3 regions of the Paucilactobacillus salsurae genome follow, and region 2 is predicted to be linked to each of the others. Evidence: riboswitches for the same ligand, from Rfam matches in the RefSeq annotation. Region 2 holds a riboswitch; each other region holds the start of a gene.
What was found. A riboswitch is a leader RNA that binds a small molecule or an ion and turns the genes downstream of it on or off. The one in region 2 is predicted to bind thiamine pyrophosphate.
Positions count from the first base shown of each region.

Region 1: it holds a riboswitch for thiamine pyrophosphate, as region 2 does, so the genes downstream of both, ACYVQZ_RS08485 (ECF transporter S component) here and tenA (thiaminase II) in region 2, are expected to answer to the same signal.
Region 3: it holds a riboswitch for thiamine pyrophosphate, as region 2 does, so the genes downstream of both, ACYVQZ_RS02690 (ECF transporter S component) here and tenA (thiaminase II) in region 2, are expected to answer to the same signal.

Region 1 is NZ_BAAHWX010000012.1:2,190-4,398, reverse strand. Features, by position in the region: gene ACYVQZ_RS08490 (ABC transporter substrate-binding protein) at 1-640, opposite strand, end outside; gene ACYVQZ_RS08485 (ECF transporter S component) at 653-1,213, opposite strand; TPP riboswitch at 1,328-1,415, opposite strand; gene ACYVQZ_RS08480 (choice-of-anchor L domain-containing protein) at 1,541-2,209, opposite strand, start outside.
Region 2 is NZ_BAAHWX010000003.1:223,237-225,445, reverse strand. Features, by position in the region: gene ACYVQZ_RS04675 (class II fumarate hydratase) at 1-488, opposite strand, end outside; gene greA (transcription elongation factor GreA) at 619-1,083, shown strand; TPP riboswitch at 1,125-1,217, shown strand; gene tenA (thiaminase II) at 1,273-1,932, shown strand; gene ACYVQZ_RS04660 (ECF transporter S component) at 2,042-2,209, shown strand, end outside.
Region 3 is NZ_BAAHWX010000002.1:144,785-146,993, forward strand. Features, by position in the region: gene ACYVQZ_RS02685 (ABC transporter ATP-binding protein) at 1-217, opposite strand, end outside; gene ACYVQZ_RS02690 (ECF transporter S component) at 234-800, opposite strand; TPP riboswitch at 899-987, opposite strand; gene ACYVQZ_RS02695 (nucleoside hydrolase) at 1,076-2,035, opposite strand; gene ACYVQZ_RS02700 (NAD(P)/FAD-dependent oxidoreductase) at 2,206-2,209, shown strand, end outside.

The DNA.
Region 1 (2,209 bases), on a different contig from region 2:
AAAATTGTCGGACAACTGTTTGATTGTCATCAACAAAATTTTGATTGGCTGCAATTACGGGTGTGTAATAATCAAACGCCGGCACAAAGTCTTTCACATAAAAGAAATTGTAGTGTTCATTATTATTTGCCAGTTTAGCCATGAGTCCTTCCCAATGATGGTAGACAAAAATACCATCATATTTTCTTTGCTGTAGATCGGTTACTGGGTCGAAAATCATGTCATTTGAAATCATTTTAGTTTGGCTAAAATCGCCCCCATCAGCGTTAATCGTATCGCCAATAATGTGCTGCTCAGTTGGGTAACCAAATGTCGCATATGTTCGATGCGTCAAGTCTTTCGGTGACTTAATATCACTGTTAGTTAATAATCCTGAACGATTATGATCCATCAGTGCAGCAAGTGCCACTAATGGGGTTTGTTGATCTTTCACAAAAAAATCTGACATCGACATCTGTTCAGTAATCGCAAAATCTGCCTTGCCATTTAATAACCACTGACGACCATCACCGTGGTCATCTGGCATAAAAATTTCAACATTTAACCCTGCTTGGGCATAATAACCCCGATCAATTGCTTCATAAAATCCTGTATGAACAGTGTTTGGAATCCATTCTAATGCTAATCGAATTGTTTGCATGCCAATACCCCCCTATTGAATGTTCAAAACTTTTGCGCGTTTTAGTAAATTAATAATCATTTTGTTGATGACGCCGCTAAAAATGAAAGTTGAAATTAAGCGAATAATGAATAATACAATTAACATTGATGGCGCGTACTTGTTGTAACCAAAGAAAAAGAGTTCCCGACCAAAAGTCACAATTGTCACGAATACCACACTCAATGATAAACTAATCCAGTTGTAGACTTTGTATCCGGTTAACGTGTAACCTAGTTCGGCCCCAAATCCTTGTAGTAAACCGGCTATAATTCCTGCAGCACCAAATTGGCTACCGATAAACATTTCTACCACTGAACTGAGTGTTTCTCCTAAAATGGCAGCACCTGGAATGCGGAATAGATAACCCACTAATGGTCCTGCCATGACCCAGACGCCCTCCAAAATATCGTTTGCCGCTGGTCCCCAACCAAATGGGGCCAGCAATGCGGTGAGAACGTTATATAATGGTCCAATCACCCAATAGATGACACCAAAAAAAATTGCAATTAAAGCTAACAAAATGATATGCTGCACTTTCATTTTCTTAATCAAAATAGAACCCCCTACAAATTTTTTGAAAATCATCATGGCTTACCAAACTAACTGAATAAAAAAAGCAATTAAACAAAAAGTCTAATTGCGCTACACAAAGTAAAATATAGTTGCCCTACATTTCAAGTAATTCCCTCCGCTAGTACTAACTAGATCAGGTCAATGAGTATAATCTCAGCCTTCGGCACCCCAATTAACGATTATTCAATTAGGATTAGTTTACCATGCATCGGAAAAATAACAAATTTTTGTTGCTTAAATTCATCCAAATTTTTCCAGAAAAAAAGTTCAAGCGTTTACTTGAACTTTTTCATTCTTAAATTCGATCTAATTAGTTTCTTTTCGATTAACTCCTAATCCCACCAATAGGCCCGAGACTCCTAAAAATGAAAGGAAAATTGCGGCAAATCTGTTTTCATCAGTTTGTGGTAATTTAGCAGCGGCTTTTTTTGTTGGTGTCGCAACTGGTGTCTTCACAACCGTGGTCGCAGTTAAAATTGGTTCGGGTGTTGATTGTGTCGGTGTCACAACGTCATTTGTTGGTGTGACAACATCTTTACTATAAACCAATGTCACAGTTTGTTGCCCACCATCAAATTCACCATTCGTTGCTGGTGTAGCATGATCGAATGTGTAACCATCGAAGTCTTTAACGTCTGCTGTAAAGCCAGTACCGGTTGTTCCTGTCAGTTCAATAGGGTTTGCTAGTGCATTGCCGTCTGTATCAACATATTGAACTTGAACGGAACCATTAGTAATTGGTGCAGTTTTATAAACGGCAAATATTTCAATTGGATCCTCACCAATTGTTCCAGTTTGATTACCTTCCCAGTGGTCAAAAACATAACCTGAAATTGTTTTTTCATTGGCAGTATAGGTACTTCCAGTTGCGCCGTCCAAATTATCGTCATCGGCAATTGTATTTGAAGCATCATCGATGTAGTGAACTTGCACTTTTCCAACAGATTTAAAACTGTTGTCAGATATTCCCACAAA
Region 2 (2,209 bases):
AAATGTTGCACAGCGGCTGTCATTTTTTGAACTGTTAACGCAGCAGTGATATTCATCGCGGTTGGAAAAATATCATTTGAACTCTGACCATGATTTACGTCATCGTTAGGCAAAATTTCAAGATTTGGATTTATTCGAGCTGCAACATGAGCGACAACTTCATTCACATTCATGTTAGTCTGCGTACCGGAGCCAGTTTGATAAACTACGAGTGGAAAATCTTTTCTGAGTTGGTCGTCATCTAACTTGAGCAGTTGGTCAATTGCTGCAATGATGAGTGTTGCTTTATCCTCTGCAATTCCGTGAGCATCCTGATTAGCTTTGGCTGCAGCTTTTTTCAACTGTAGCAACACACGAATAATGGCTAATGGCATCTTTTCACCGGTGGTAAAATTATGCCGGCTTCGTTCAGTCTGCGCACCCCATTGTGCATCTGCTGGAATTTTAACGTCACCCAATGTATCTGATTCAATCCGATAATCTTGCATGCTCTTCCTCCAAATTAATTTTGTTTAAGCTTGGTAATATTTTACAACATCACTATCCAAATAAAACATTTATTTCATTTCTATTATAAAACAGACAATCTGCTCTATAATCAAAGTGGAGGAATTTTATATGGAACCCTACTTCAACAAAATGACCCAAACCGGCTATGACGAAATTGAAACAGAAATCGAACAATTAAAACAAGATCGGCCGGCTAAAATTCAAGCATTACAAGCTGCCAGAGCACTTGGTGATCTGTCTGAAAATGCAGAGTATAGTTCTGCTAAACGTGATTTGCGCCGATTGGAAGGTCGACTTCGTTTTTTAAATAAGCAATTACAATATGCCCAGGTGGTCGCACCAACAACAGGTAATACAGTCGAAATTGGTTCCGTGGTCACACTGGAATTTCTTGATGACCACGATCAAGTAACCTACACGGTTGTAGGTAAGCAAGAAGCCAATATTCAAAAGCAAAAAATTTCGTTTGACTCTCCTTTAGGCAGCGTTATTGTGCATCAAAAATCAGGTACCATTGTGACTGTCACTGCACCAAATGGCAGTTATCAAGTTAAAATTCTAGCGATCAATTGACAAAAACCTATTTTTTTCATATCGTAAAGATAATTAAACATCTCGCAAGTCTGGGGTGCTCATATTCGAGCTGAGAAATACCCATTGAACCTGATACAGCTAATACTGTCGAAGGAAGACATCAAAGCACCTCACTTGCCTAGACTAGTGAGGTGTTTTATTATCAAAATTTTGTCGAGGAGTAATCATATGTTTGTAGATCAATTACACGAAGATGCCAAACCAATTTGGCAAAAAAGTTTTGACCATCCTTTTATTCAAGAACTTGTTGCCGGAACACTACCAAAGGAAATTTACCGTTTCTATTTGAAACAAGATCGTTACTATCTTGAACAATTTGGTAAATTTCATTTAGAAATTGCTCATCATATTGATGATCCCAAGGCAATCAAAGTTTTAAAAGAAGGTGCATTGGGTCTTGAGGATGGCGAAATTGATATTCGCGAATCGATGTTTAACCAACTGCACATCACTGACGATGAAATTCAAAATACTCCAATCGCACCTACTGCATATAATTATGTGACCCACATGCATTATGAACTAATGTCTGGTTCGGTTGGTCGAGCAATTGCAGCCTTGCTACCATGCTATTGGTTGTATAATGAAATTGGCAAAAAATTAGCTGGACAACATTCACCTGTGAAAATTTACCAACAATTTTTAGACAGTTATGCAAGCGATGGGTTCACCGATGGTACCACGAATATGATTAATCTATTGAAAAAGTACAGTCAAAATGCGCCACAAGCTGAACTTGATTTAATGAAACGCGCTTTTTTGAAAAGTAGTACTTACGAATTAGCTTTTTGGCAAATGGCCTATACCTTGGAACATTGGCCATTTTAACCAAAAAAACAATAAAAGATCACTAAATTAACTATTATTTTCACAAGCTCTGTTGTACACTGAAAACAGTTGTTGCATTGCAGTTTATTTGAATTAGGGAGATGCTATTATGCAATCAAATCAATCAGTTAAACGAATTATTATTCCAGCCATGTTAGTGGCAGTTACCGTGGTTATTGCCCGCTTCTTTATCATTCCTGTTCCTATGACACACGGTAACATCAACCTTTGTGATGCTGGTATTTTTATCGCTGCAATTATGTATGGTAAACGTGAT
Region 3 (2,209 bases), on a different contig from region 2:
ATGGTTGACCAAAAATACTCATGGTACCGTTTTGAATGGTACCACCAAATTCAGGTAATAGGCCGGTTAAGATTTTTAGAAGCGTTGATTTACCACTGCCAGAAGGACCAACAAGCAATGAAAATTTAGCTTGCGGGAATTCAATCGAGACATCATTTAAAATCGATTTTGGTGACTGATATTGAAATGTTAAGTGTTCGATTTTAATGGTGGCCATAGTAACTAACTGCTCCTTATTGTCGACTTAAAACGCGACTTCTTTGTAATAGATTGGTGATTAACTTGACGAGAACACCACCAAAAATAAAAATGGAAATTAAACGAACGATAAATAACGTGATTAATAATGAAAAACTAAATTTAGCATAACCATTACGTGCCATATCCCAGGCAAATGTGATGATTGTCAAAAACAGAGTTGAAAGACTGATTGAAAACCAATTATAAACTTTATATCCGGTAAACGTAAAACCGAGTTCTGCGGCAATTCCTTGAACCGCACCAGAAATTAAGGTTGAAGCACCCCATTGACCGCCAAAAAACATTTCACCGACAGCCGCTAGGAATTCGCCTAAGAACCCAGCACCCGGAATCCGTAACAAAAAAGCAGCTAATGGACCAGCCATAATCCACAGGCCCATCATAATGTCATTTGCCATTGGTGCGTAGCCTAACGGTGTCAGGAACACAGTTAGGGCATCATAAATAAAATTTGTACCCATAAAAATTGCTCCAAAAGCGATACCGATTAAAGCAAGTAAGATAATGTCTCTAACTTGCCATTTGTTTCGTTTTGCCATGTGACATTCCTCCAAATAGTTGAATTATCACATTACTTTCTGAAGTAAAAAAGCATCTCTTCATGGCGAAGAGACGCTTTCAATTATTATTTCAACATAATAATCCCTTACGATCTCCCTTCGCTGGTACTAACCAGATCAGGTTCAATGGGTGTATCTCAGCCAAACGGCACCCCAGATGTAATATGATTCACTGTTAATATAAATTATTTTGCTCAAAAAAGCAACATGCTCAATAAAAAAGATTCGAGCATCAAGGCTCGAATCTTGTCGTATTAATGGTTTTTGAAAAGATTGGTTAAGTAATTCATGAAGACCATGAGATAACGATCTTTATCAACGTTGACAGCAACTTTAACGTTGGTAGTTGGATCGTTCAATCGTGCGTTATCACCAATTGTGCGTCCGTAATCATTTTCGTCGGATGTGACCTTCATGTTCATATCAATTGTTTGAACAAATGATGGATCAAGTGCAACACCAACTGCTAATGGATCATGAAGCGCACAACCTGTTTTATCAATATCGAGGTTATAGTAGGCATCAATGTAAAAATCAGTAATATCTGCATAGTTTTTACCAGCATCAGTAGCTAAGTTACGCCATACTGAAGTTTCAGCCTTAGTTAACAAAGTACGGAGTGTAACATCCAAACCAACCATTGTAATCTTCAAATTACTGCGCATTACCCGATCAGCAGCTTGTGGATCTTGGTTGATATTTGCTTCGGTATAAGGAGTGACATTTCCTTCAACAGTTAATGCCCCACCCATAAAGGTTACATTACCGATTAAATCAGCAATTTCTGGGTCTTTTGTCAACGCATCATCGAGGTTTGTCATTGGACCAGTTGGTACAATGATGAGATTTTCAGCATACTTGTGAGCTGCTTCGATGATGAAATCAACGGCATTTTGTGATTCAACTGGCCGTTTTGCTTTTGGTAGCTCAACTTCACCAATTCCGTTATTTCCATGGATGTCTTTACTTACTTGCATAACATCAAAATGATCAGTTGTACTTGAATGACTGTGGCCGATGAAGACAGGAACATCTGTCGCACCAAGTAGTTCTAACAATTTAAGACTGTTTTCAGCCGATTGTTCAACTAGGCAGTTACCATATGAGCTAGCAATACCAATTAAATCAACGTCGGGAGCTGTTAGTGCATAAGCAATTGCTAACGCATCATCAACACCAGTATCCAAATCGAGAATCATTTTCTTTGTAGCCATTAAATTACCTCCAATAATTGTTTGAAAGCCTTATCACACTTCTAATGATAGCGGACTCAATCGTAAAAGACAAACCCTAACAATTAATTTAGTGAAAAAAGAATATTTGTCACTTTGAACTAAATTATTGTAAGATAAATGCAATCGATTTTGACGAAAGGAATTAGAAAATGG